DNA from 3 places in the Planococcus sp. NCCP-2050 genome. Region 3 is predicted to be linked to each of the others. Evidence: riboswitches for the same ligand, from Rfam matches in the RefSeq annotation. Region 3 holds a riboswitch; each other region holds the start of a gene.
The links. A riboswitch is a leader RNA that binds a small molecule or an ion and turns the genes downstream of it on or off. The one in region 3 is predicted to bind lysine.
Positions count from the first base shown of each region.

Region 1: linked by a shared signal. The riboswitch ahead of NFU07_RS15555 (Na+/H+ antiporter NhaC family protein) and the one ahead of NFU07_RS12385 (aspartate kinase) in region 3 are both predicted to bind lysine.
Region 2: linked by a shared signal. The riboswitch ahead of dapA (4-hydroxy-tetrahydrodipicolinate synthase) and the one ahead of NFU07_RS12385 (aspartate kinase) in region 3 are both predicted to bind lysine.

Region 1 is NZ_BRCX01000006.1:35,846-40,062, forward strand. Features, by position in the region: gene NFU07_RS15555 (Na+/H+ antiporter NhaC family protein) at 42-1,619, opposite strand; lysine riboswitch at 1,723-1,904, opposite strand; gene NFU07_RS15560 (bifunctional metallophosphatase/5'-nucleotidase) at 1,978-3,321, opposite strand; gene NFU07_RS15565 (sulfite exporter TauE/SafE family protein) at 3,335-4,162, opposite strand; gene NFU07_RS15570 (DUF72 domain-containing protein) at 4,162-4,217, opposite strand, start outside.
Region 2 is NZ_BRCX01000001.1:1,510,144-1,514,360, reverse strand. Features, by position in the region: gene NFU07_RS07420 (STAS domain-containing protein) at 1-531, shown strand, start outside; gene dapA (4-hydroxy-tetrahydrodipicolinate synthase) at 587-1,477, opposite strand; lysine riboswitch at 1,604-1,782, opposite strand; gene NFU07_RS07410 (class I SAM-dependent methyltransferase) at 1,890-2,495, shown strand; gene ypfJ (KPN_02809 family neutral zinc metallopeptidase) at 2,555-3,403, shown strand; gene NFU07_RS07400 (TraB/GumN family protein) at 3,538-4,217, shown strand, end outside.
Region 3 is NZ_BRCX01000003.1:166,865-171,081, forward strand. Features, by position in the region: gene uvrC (excinuclease ABC subunit UvrC) at 1-1,389, shown strand, start outside; lysine riboswitch at 1,430-1,603, shown strand; gene NFU07_RS12385 (aspartate kinase) at 1,748-2,962, shown strand; gene NFU07_RS12390 (YslB family protein) at 3,034-3,435, opposite strand; gene NFU07_RS12395 (succinate dehydrogenase cytochrome b558 subunit) at 3,658-4,217, shown strand, end outside.

The DNA of each region.
Region 1 (4,217 bases), on a different contig from region 3:
AATAATAAAAAAGCAGAGAAGTAACTTCTCTGCTTTCGAATTTATACTAGTTTATTGTGTTTTTCAGCTATAGTCGTGCGTCTTGACCAGACGATGAATAATATCGCCAAAATAACAATCACTACGCCTAAAGACAGTAAAAGTGAGTTTGTGAACCCTATGACAATATACCCTACCGCAGCAATTAACGCGGCTGTAATAGCATAAGGCAACTGGGTAATCACATGGTCCATATGATTGCTTCCTGCTCCTGTAGAGGAAAGGATCGTCGTATCTGAAATCGGCGAACAATGATCGCCGAATACAGCACCTGCTAAAACCGCTGAAAGCGTCGGCAATAATAATTCCGGTTCAGCTTGAGACATAATCTGCCCAGCAATTGGCAGCAAGATCCCGAATGAACCCCAAGATGTTCCTGTAGAAAATGCCATGATGCCTGCTAGCAAAAACAGCAAAACCGGAAGAATTGAAGTTGGCATATTAGCTTCGGTAACAACATCTGCTAAATATTTTCCGGTCTCAAGACTATCGATCAGATAAGTCAATGACCAAGCGAAGATAAGAATCATCACTGCACCCAACATCGATCTAACTCCAGCCAAAATTCCTTTTGCTACCCAACCGGCATTGGCTGTTTCGTTTTTACGCATTTGCAGCAAGTACAGAATGACGGAAGTTAGTGCACCCAATACACCGCCCACTAGAAGAGAAGCAGGCACATCCGTATTCTCAAAAATCAGCCAGATATCAAAAACTTGTTCCGCATTTTGATAGCCGGTCCACATCATTGCACTGACAGTTCCTACGACCAATACGAAAATCGGTAATAATAAATCCAGAACCCGGCCATGGGAATGGCTTGGAAATTCTTCTTTCATTTCACCCGGAATCGTTTTTTTCGGATCGAATAATTGGCCTTTTGTAAGGGCTAAGGTTTCATGCTTTTTCATCTCGCCAAAGTCTACGTCACGGATTGCGACAAAAAAGACAATTGCAAGAGAAGCAACCACATAGAAGTTCATCGGTGCCATCCAAATGAACGCTTCCAAAGCGGAAGACTCGACGTACGTTTGCCCCGCTAATATGGTGGCTACGATTCCGATAATGGCTGCGCCCCAACTCGATACTGGCGAAATAACGCAGACAGGCGCGGCTGTAGAATCGATAAAGTAAGCGAGTTTCGCGCGAGAGACTTTGTAGCGGTCTGTAATCGGGCGTGCGACTTGCCCTACAGCGAGTGCATTAAAGTAGTCGTCAATGAAAATGACAATGCCTAATAAGACCGTAACAACTTTTGCTCCTCTTCTCGACTTGATCCGAGTCGATGCCCACTCAGCAAAAGCATGGCTTCCTCCAGATAAGCTGACGAAAGCGGTAATGATTCCTAAAAGCAGTAGGAAAAGAATAATGAAAACATTATAAGCATTAAAGCCTTCATCCCAGAAAATAACTGCAAAAGACGTGTAAAGCTCTTTTAAAGCGGCTACCGGAGCAAATGAGGTATAGATAAATGCTGCAGCGACAATCCCGGCTCCAAGAGACAGCAGCACGCGCCGCGTTAATAGCACCATTGCAATGGCGATAATTGGCGGCAAGATTGAAAAAATCGTGTTCTCCATGAAAAATCCTCCTTTTTTGTAGGATGGAAGAGAAAAAAGGCTGATTGTCTCCGTTAGGGTACAATCAGCCTTCTACAATTCGTCTGTGTGATAATACATCAAACATCCCTGTAGCTCTTCATTTGTGCAAAGCACAAATGACAGTGCCATTCTTCTTCAGAATGACCCCAGCCCTTTTTCCATTGACTGTGAAAAAAGAACTTCGGCAAAATTTCCTTTCGAATGCGTTCAACGTTGTCAAACTCGCGCATTGTACTGATAAATTCCGCAGCCTCTACCCATCGATATAATTCATTTCTTAGTTAGCATAGCCGATATTTTTTTGAAAATCAAATGAGTTTATACTTTGAATATTCACTCACTTAAGTGCTTTGCTTCTAAAATACTGGCTGAAAACATCCCGCAGGAATTCAGGCATGAAGTATTTCTTAGGCGCCCGTTTTAATGAAGGGAAAAAATAACCAAAAGTGAACATATCCAAAGTAATCAATTTATAACTTTCCTCTGGATTTGCCGGAATGCCGCCAATGAATAATTGATGATTTTCCATGGATAAGTTGATGCGGATCATTTTGCCGAACACCGCCCCACGAAAACCCATCCCTTTCAATTCAATAGTCGGCCACTCAGCGTTCAAGGATTGAAGAAAGATTTCTTTCAGTTCAGCGCCTGTCAATTCGATCAGGCAAGGATTAATCGGATGTGGAAGCATCTTATGGAAATCATAGCGCGTTGCTGTTCCAAGCGGCATATTCTCCATAAAGAGCCCCGCATTGAAAATGGCGCAATCCGCTCCTGAAAAATCTAACATCGCTTCCCCGAACAATTCTGCGAGTTTCGAGTCTTTGAACCAATCTGCGTCAAGCACTTGCTCATTATAGAAAATCGGATCATTTAATTGCTCTTTTCCTTGCGCAATCAGCAAATCATCAAAATCTTCTTCGACACTTTGGAGCATAGCAGTCTCAATCAATTCCGCTTGTTTTTCGCCGCTTTGAAGATCGACTGTAATATGTCCAATATAGATGCCGAATTTGCCGGCTGCTCCAAGCATCGTATTTCCGATCATTTTGCCCTCATGGAAAATATGATGCGTATGGGCTCCGAGCAATACATCGATTTCCGGGCATAACTCCACCAATTGCTCATCTTCTTTGATGCCGAGATGCGACAGACAGATAATGAGATCGGCTTGATCTTTTATGGCCTCAACCGCCTGGACTATAGAATCCTTTGCGTCGGTTACGGTCCAGCCCAGTCGCCGGTAAAACGGCGTAAACTCTGCAGTAGCCCCAACCAACCCAATTTTCAAGCCGCTCTTTGCTTCCACTAGATGAAAAGGTTTCGCCCAATTCGGCCGGCTGCCGTCCAATTCAAACAAGTTCGAGACGATGACGTCAAAATCAGCTTGCTGATAAAGCGCGTCAAGCTCTTCCTTAGCCAAGGTGATGCCTTCATTATTGCCGATGGTCACAGCATCGTAGCCTGCATCATTCAATAATTCGATATTCCCTTTCCCTGAAGTCCCTTCAGTGAAAGGATGCGAACGGTCAACGTGGTCACCAATATCAAGAATAAGGCACATATCCCCTGCTTCTTCGTGCCAACGCTTTCGCTCTTTTAGCAGCGACCGGATGCGCGGCCAATTTGAAAAATGGCTATGCACATCGTTTGTATGATAAATGTGAAGGGTTTCACCCATGACTTACACCTCTTTAAGAACTAAATATTCCTTCATAAATAGACCGCAGTCCGAGAACCAATAAAGCAATCCGCAAAATAACGACGAGCGTATCGGAATTCAATTTTTTATTTAACGCGGCCCCTATTTTAGCACCGATATAAGCACCGGGAACGACTGCTAATGTGTAAAGCCAAGGCACATTGCCGAGTGAAATATGGGTAATGGAATTTACAATAGCCGATAAAAACACCATGAACATCGAAGTCCCGACCGCTACATGCGGAGGGAATAGAAAAAGAAGAATCATTGCCGGCACCATGATCGATCCTCCACCGATGCCGAATAAGCCGGATGCAAATCCGACGGCAAATGTCAGAAGAAGTGCAAACCATACAGGATAGCCGTATACGTATTCCTTATTCATCGAATCCCGGAACGTGAAATTGCGTCCATTTTGCACAAACCACCGCACTGCTTTTAAGCGGTCTTTCACCAATAACAGCAAAGCCAGAAAAACTAATAAAAATCCAAAATACAATTGAAACGAAGGGAGATCCAGGCTTTTATTGACAAAAGCACCAATGATGGTTCCTGGTACGCTGCCAGCGAAGAAAATCAGCCCGCTCCGATAATCCACCGTTTTGACTTTCATATAGGAAAGCGTAGAGGACAGACCTGTGAAAATCATCATGACGACAGAAAGTCCGACGATTTTCTGAGGCGGGAGTTCTGGGAAAAAGATGAAAGAAGTGCCGAGAAAAAGCATAGCAGGCACTAAGATTACACCGCCGCCGAGTCCGATTAATGCGCCAACGATGCCTGAAAGCAAACCGACAAGCGCAATCAGCAAGAAGACCATTAAAACCCTCCGTCAAATAAATCGAGCTGCTTCGGTGATAAGCCGTTAAATTCCA
Region 2 (4,217 bases), on a different contig from region 3:
CATATCGGCAAAATCATTAAGACCGAAGCGATGCGCAATCAAATCAAACTCGAGCACCTTTTTGAAATCATGGAGTACTTTCATACACTTTTGGATCACGCTGCTTATTCCTATAGCTTTGCCTATATCAATTCATACCAGAAGAGCTTAAGGGAGGCTCGGGACGAATTCATGAAATTGTCTGCCCCGGTAGTGCCTGTAAACGATCAAATCGCTATTTTGCCATTGATTGGAGAAATTGATATCGATCGGGCTCAGTACATATTGGAAAAGACCTTACTGGAAGCCAGTCGTTTAAAAATCTTAACCTTGATTATTGATTTGTCCGGGGTCGTTAAAGTCGATGCGGTAGTAGCAGAACAGATTATCCGAGTGACCCAGTCATTAAGGCTGGTCGGCGTGCACAGCATGCTGACCGGCATCCGTCCGGAAATGGCACAGACGATGATCAGCCTGGGAATCGATGTCAGCCAGCTTTCGCTTGGCGGCAGCTTGAAACAAACGTTTAAAAAACTTACTGCCAATCCATAAAAAACTGCTGAAGCATCAAGCTGCTTCAGCAGTTTTTTCGTTGAATGAAATGGATTTAAAGTTTAGAAAGATTAGCTGGACTTTCCGAAAGCACGTGCTGAAGAGCTTGCTGTTCCTGCTCATTCAATGGGATCATTGGCAAACGCACACCGCCAACTTCTATGCCGCTTAAGTTCAAGGCTGTTTTTACAGGCACCGGGTTTGGCGCCGCAAATAACGCATGCATCACCGGCAAGAGTTTACGGTGAAGAGCTGCCGCTTCTTGGACATTGCCGCCTTTGAACAGGGTAATCATTTCTTGCATATCGTTCCCGATAATATGGGCTGCGACCGAAACGATGCCTTTTCCGCCGATTGAAAGCATTGGCAAGGTCAAGCCGTCATCGCCGCTGTAAACCGCAAAGTCAGCCGGTGTATTTTCAATAATTGCCGCTGCTGCATCCAGATCGCCGCTGGCTTCTTTTATCGCCACGATGTTTTTGATGGCAGACAGGCGAATGGTGGTTTCAGGAGACAGGTTCACGACACTACGCCCTGGAATATTATAAAGCATCACAGGCAGGAACGTTGAGGCGGCGATTGCTTGGAAATGCTGGAACATGCCTTCCTGGGAAGGTTTATTGTAATATGGGGTCACGAGCATGACGCCGTCCACGCCGATTTCTTCTGCTGCGCGCGTGAGCGAAATCGAAGAACGCGTATCGTTAGAGCCTGTGCCTGCAATGACCGGGATGCGTCCGTCGGTTATTTTAACCACAAACTTAAATAGCTCAATTTTTTCATCCGTTGACAGCGTAGGAGATTCACCGGTTGTGCCGGCTACGACTAGCGCGTCCGTGCCGTTCGCGATCAAATGCTCCACTAGTTTTTTGGTTGCCTGAAAATCTATATCACCTTGTGCGTCGAATGGCGTCACCATTGCTGTCACTACTTGTCCGAAATTCATCGTACCACCCTTTTCTCGTTTTTTTGGTTTGCTTTTAGAGGTAAACGGGTCGGTCATTAACAAACAAAAAGCAGCAACGAGGGTCTCGTTGCTGCCATAGAAACAATGTCATGCGTTTGTTTCTTTGTGTCAGATAGCCCTCCATATAGTTTCCTATATGACAGTTCAGCATTTGTTCAATGCAGAACCAGCGATAGCTAGTATGAGCCTTTCATCGCTTCGGCAAATTCCCCTTTCAGCATACGTCAACGGATCCCATACTCCTCGGTAAGCGTACTGATGGTCTTTGCACCTCTATCCTCACCCGGAATATCCGGGCAAGAAAATATTGAATTAGCTAGACCATATCAAAAATAATGGAATATTGCAAGCCATGCTGATTTGATTTAGTTAAAAAGAAAGGAGATGTGTTATGGAAGAACAACGAAGAGACAAGGAACTAACTATCCAAACGTCGGAAATCCAGCAAGGGTTTCCCGAATCGATTCATCACAATCGCTATGAACCGACGCCTTATTCGCTTCTTGATCAATTGTTCGACCGGTACTCCTTATCTTCTTCGGATCGGCTCGTCGATTTTGGCAGCGGGAAAGGGCGATTGAACTTTTACATTCATCACCGCTTCGGAGCCCAAACTACCGGGATAGAAATGGATCCCCATTTTCATCGGCAGGCGCTAGAAAATTTACAGGCTTATGAAAAGAAACGGAAAACAGGAGGCGGAATCCAATTTATCCAGTGTTTGGCTGAGGAATACAAGGTGCAGGAAACGGATAATAAATTCTATTTCTTCAATCCCTTTTCTGTACAGATTTTCATCGCGGTCGTCAATAACATTATGAAATCATATGAACAAAGAACGAGGGAGATGGACTTGATCTTATTTTTCCCGTCCGATGACTTTATCGATTATTTGGCGCAGCGGACTCCGTTTGAAGTGGCTGAAGAAATTGAATTGCCTGCTTCCGGAAAGAATCTTCGGGAACGGTTCTTGATATACCGGCTTTCCGTGTATTGATTTGAAAACTTGTAAATAGGGGTATAACGGGAGAAAGAGGTTGTTGAAGGAGTGGTTTGATGAAGTGGCGAGGCAGAAAAGCGAGTGGAAATGTAGAAGACAGGCGTGGGTCGGGAGGCGGCGGTAAGCTAGTTGCCGGCGGCGGAATTGGCGGATTGCTGATTGTTCTGCTTGTTGCATTTCTTGGCGGAGATCCAGGAGCGATATTGAATGGCTTAGATTCAGGCGAAACGCAGACAAACGAACCTTACGTGGAAACCGAGCAGGAAGCAGAGCTATCCGATTTTGTGGCAGTTGTCTTGGCGGATACGGAAACGGTATGGGCGCAGGTTTTTGAAGAGGAAGGGATGGAATACGTGGAGCCGACCTTAGTGCTTTTCGATGGCAGTGTAAATTCTGCTTGCGGAACAGCAGGGGCTGCAGTCGGACCGTTTTATTGTCCGGGAGACCAGAAATTATACATCGACCTCAGTTTTTATGAAGAGCTTCAGAATCAGTTCCAAGCACCCGGTGATTTCGCGATGGCTTACGTAATCGCCCATGAGGTCGGGCACCATGTGCAGAACTTGCTCGGGGTCATGAAAGAAGTCCAGCCGCTCAGAAATCAATTGAGTGAAGAGGAATACAATAAGCTGCAAGTGAAGCTCGAGCTTCAAGCGGATTATTATGCCGGCGTCTGGGCCCACCATGCACAAGGGATGGACCTTCTCGAAGAAGGGGATTTGGATGAAGCGTTGACTGCTGCAAGTGCAGTCGGAGATGATACGATCCAGCAGCGCTCGCGCGGCTACGTCGTGCCTGAAAGTTTCACGCACGGCACTTCTGAACAGCGCAAGAACTGGTTCTACAAAGGCTTTGAAGCCGGTAACCTTCAAGCCGGGGATACCTTCAACGCAAATGATTTGTGACGGGGGATCCGTGAAAATTGAAGAACTGAAGAGTCGGGCATTGATATTTTTGGCAATGTGATTCATTATTGAAATAGACAGTCTTTTCACGCAGTGCGCGAGGGGAAATTAGGTTCTATAAAGGAAGTAAATTCATGCAGGAAGAAAATATTACACGCATCCAGCTGGACGGCCGCGAGATTGTTTTAATCGGTACGGCCCACGTTTCCCGGCAAAGTGCGGAACAAGTAAAAACCGTCATTGAACAGGAACGCCCGGATTCGGTTTGCATCGAGTTGGATGCACAGCGTTACCAGTCCGTTACTGAAAATAGCAAATGGAAAGAAACGGACATCTTCAAAGTGTTAAAAGAAAAGAAAGCCAGTCTATTATTGATGAACTTGGCCATTTCTTCTTTCCAGAACCGGTTGGCTGATCAATTCGACATCAAACCGGGACAGGAAATGATTCAAGGCATTGAATCGGCAAAAGACACAGGCGCTGAATTAGTGCTGGCTGACCGGAATATCCAAGTGACTTTCTCGCGGATTTGGGGGAATCTTGGTGTCATGGGTAAAGCGCAGCTTCTGACTTCGGTGTTTTTCAGCATCTTCAGCAAAGAAACCATTTCAGAGGAAGACCTAGAAAAGATGAAATCGCAGGATACGTTAAACGCGGTCTTGGATGATTTCACGCAGTCTTTTCCAAAGTTGAAAAAACCGCTTATCGATGAGCGGGACCAATATCTAGCCCAGAAGATCAAAGAGGCTCCCGGCGAAAAAATCGTGGCGGTTCTTGGAGCGGCCCATGTACCGGGAATCACTAAAGAAATACA
Region 3 (4,217 bases):
GCGAGTGCAACAAAGAAATTGCTCGACCGGCTGTATCCGCTTCGCAAATGCCATACGATGCCGGACCGTGCTTGCCTGTACTATCATATGGGGCAATGCTTGGCACCGTGTGTAAAACCGGTTGAAAAAGAAACTTACCAGGAAATGATCGATGATATTTCACGCTTTTTAAATGGCGGATTCCGCGAAGTGAAGCAAGACCTCGTTGAAAAAATGTCCGAAGCTGCTGAAAATTTGGAGTTTGAGCGGGCGAAGGAATACCGTGATCAAATTTCCCATATTGAAACAGTCATGGAAAAACAGAAAATGACGATGAATGACTTTACGAACCGGGATGTCTTTGGCTATGCAATTGATAAAGGCTGGATGTGTGTACAGGTCTTTTTCGTCCGCCAAGGCAAGCTGATTGAACGGGATGTTTCTTTATTTCCGCTTTACCGGGACCCTAAAGAAGAGTTCATGACTTTCCTCGGTCAATTTTATGAACAATCGAACCATGTAAAGCCGAATGAAATTTTATTGCCGGAAGGCGAAGATGCTGAATTGGTGCGTGAATGGCTGGATATGCGTGTCCTTATTCCGCAGCGCGGCAAGAAAAAAGATTTGGTGGCTTTGGCAAAGAAAAATGCGGAAATCGCCATCAAAGAGAAATTCCAATTGCTTGAACGCCAGGAAGAACGCACAGTCGGTGCTTGCGTAGAACTTGGCGAGGCGATGAATATTGAAACGCCGCTTCGCATTGAAGCATTCGATAACTCCCATATCCAAGGAGCGGATGCAGTTTCTGCCATGGTGGCATTTGTGGACGGGAAACCGTCTAAAAAAGATTATCGCAAATACAAAACCAGAAGCGCTTCAAAGCCGGATGACTATGCAGCAATGCGTGAAGTTATTCGCCGGCGCTATACGCGAGTTTTACGGGACGGGCTGCCGCTTCCTGATTTGATCGTGATCGATGGAGGGAAAGGGCAGATGGAATCGGCTCGGGAAATTATCGAAGACGAACTGGGCTTGTCTATTCCAATTGCGGGCCTTGCAAAAGATGCAAAGCACCAAACTTCACAGCTTCTCTACGGAAATCCAGTCGAAGTCGTGCCGCTGAAACGTACGAGCGAAGCTTTTTATCTGCTGCAGCGAATTCAGGACGAAGTTCACCGTTTCGTCATAACTTTCCACCGGCAGCTGCGCGGCAAAAACTCGATTCAGTCAGCGCTTGATGGGCTGCAAGGCGTCGGACCTAAGCGCAAACAGCAATTGCTGAAGCATTTCGGCTCCGTCAAACGCATCAAAGAAGCGTCAATTGAAGAGTTAAAAGAGGCGGGGATGCCGGAAGGCTTGTCTCAAACGATTTATCAGCATTTTCAAAATGAGACATTGTCAACCGAGTAGTAACATGTTATCGTAGAAGAATAATTGAATCACTTGGAAAAGTGATGATAGAGGTGCGGACGTCAATAGTAGCCATTCGGAGATTTGCAAAATCGATGAAGGATGGGGAAAGGGACGCCCGCCGAAGTGTGTTGAAGTTTGCAACTCGCATGCTGGTCCTGCATTTAATAAGTGCAGGGCTGTCAGAGTTTATCTCTGGAGGGCTATCTCACATGGACGTTTTTCGTATTCGTACATGCTAAAGAGGTAGTTTGCCGGTAACTCGGTGAGCTGCCTTTTTTTATTGGCAGGCAAAGCTATATTCAGTCTTTGCTTTTCATGTTGAGGGCCACATCGAAAAAATGTGGGAGTGAATGGAATGAAAACGGTAGTCATGAAATTTGGAGGAACATCAGTCGCAACTCCGGAAAAAATTATCGGAGTCGCGGAAAGAGCTATTGCTGAAAAAGAGAAAGGCAGTAGAGTCGTAATCGTCGTATCTGCGATGGGGAAAACGACCGATACATTGCTGGGATTGGCAAGTGAGATATCAGCAGAACCGCCGAAGCGGGAGATGGACATGCTGCTAGCTACAGGGGAACAGGTGACCATTTCACTGCTCGCCATGGCATTTAAAGCGCTTGGCCATGAAGCTTTGTCGTTTACCGGTTGGCAAGCGGGCATTGAAACAGAATCAGTGCCGCGCAATGCACGCATTGAACAGATCCATACAGATCGGTTGGAAAAGGTGTTGGACAATGGCTATTTCTGTGTAGTTGCCGGATTCCAAGGCGTTGATAAAATCGGCAACATTACGACACTCGGGCGCGGAGGGTCGGATACGACAGCGGTGGCGCTGGCAGCTGCATTAAAGGCAGACCGCTGCGATATTTACACGGATGTCGACGGTGTTTATACATCTGATCCGCGTTTTGTCAGCGGTGCCCGGAAGCTCGAGCAGATTTCATATGATGAAATGCTGGAACTGGCCAATCTTGGTGCTGGCGTCTTGCACCCTCGGGCAGTTGAATTTGCGAAAAACAACCAGGTTTCCCTATCGGTCAGAGCAAGTTATTCCGATGAACCCGGCACAATTATACAAGAGGTGGTCACTGTGGAAAAAAATCTTATTGTCAGAGGCGTCGCATTCGAAAAAGGAATTGCACGTGTGACAGTCACATATAAAAAACCGTTCAATGGATCATTGGCAAATATCTTTACAAAGCTTGCTGAACATCACATCGATGTAGACATCATCGTCCAAAGCATCACGGATGCGTTCCCGCCGTCCGTTTCTTTTTCCATCAAAGAAGAAAGTCTGGAAGAAGCGCGCCGTGTGCTCGAACAATACAAAGAGGAAATCGGTTTTGTCTCTTGCGAATTTGAATTAGGCCTCTCGAAAGTCTCCATCGTCGGTTCTGGCATGGTTTCAAATCCGGGGGTTGCAGCGCAAATGTTCGATATTCTGCGCCTGGAAGAAATTCCAGTGAAGATGGTCAGCACCTCAGAGATTAAAGTATCGGTCGTTGTGCCGCTTGTTGAAATGCAAAAATCAGCCAATGCTTTGCACAGAGCCTTTGGTTTAGATGAATAAAAAAGAAAACCCCGATAAATGGAATCGGGGTTTTCTCATGGAAAGATTAAGTGAATGTTCGAAAAGTGAGATTATGCTTTTTCCCGCAGATCCGTTTTCAAAGTAATCCGCACTAAATTCTTTTTTGGAAGGACTTCTTCGTAGGCTTCTGTCAAAAAACCGCCCAATTTCTGTTTTTGTTCAGCCAGAAATCCGGCTTCAAGCTTAAAGCAACGATTTTCGATTTTGTTGGGGTGGAGTGTATAGGTGGTTTCATCCTTGCCGGCCTTTTCCAAGGACAATTGGCCAAAATTCGCTTGGCTAAAAAAATCAGGTGCTTCTTCCATCGCGAAAAGAGGGAATTTGCGGGCAAGCGATTTCCCGGCCCAGTAAAGGATATCGGCTTCGTGCTGCCCTAGAACTTCTGATAATACATAGTCCCGTATAATTTCATAACCGAACTCCTGATCGGTTTCAGCATCTTTTACAGTCATGTCAAACCCACTTTCAGTATAATAAATTAATAGTAAGAATCACTTAGAAATATGCTAGTTGCCTTGACGCTCCAATTGGGGCGGAGTACAATAAATATGTCATATTATTGTATCATGATGTTGGTTGCAGTCAATGGATGCTTTCGTAACATATCGTTTGCTCTTTTTTCTGCGTATTATTGCTTGAGGGAGGTAAAAGTTTTGGACAATCGTGAATTTTTAATGCGCAGGTTACACTCATTACTAGGAATCATTCCAGTAGGGCTGTTCTTGACGCAGCATCTAATCGTCAACCATTTTGCTACACAAGGTGAAGCTTCTTTCAACAAAGCTTCTCACTTCATGGCGAACTTGCCGTTTGTTATTTTCTTAGAGATCTTCGTTATTTATTTGCCGTTGATGTATCATGCATTCTACGGTGTATACATAGCGTTCACGTCTAAGCATAACCCAGGTAAGTACAGCTACATGCGCAACATTTTGTTTGTTGCTCAGCGTTACACAGGTGTTTTCCTAGTGATCTTCATTGCATGGCACGTCTTTGAAACTCGTTTCCAAGTTGCGATCGGCAATGCAGCGGAAGCAGATTTCAATATGATGGAAAATATCTTGAGCAACCCATTAATGTTAGCGTTTTATATTGTGGGTGTTACAGCAGCGACTTTCCACTTGGCTAACGGCTTCTGGTCATTCTTAGTCACTTGGGGAATCACGCAATCCGAAAAATCTCAACGAATGGCATCTTACTTCACGCTTCTAGTGTTTGTGGTGCTAACTATCAT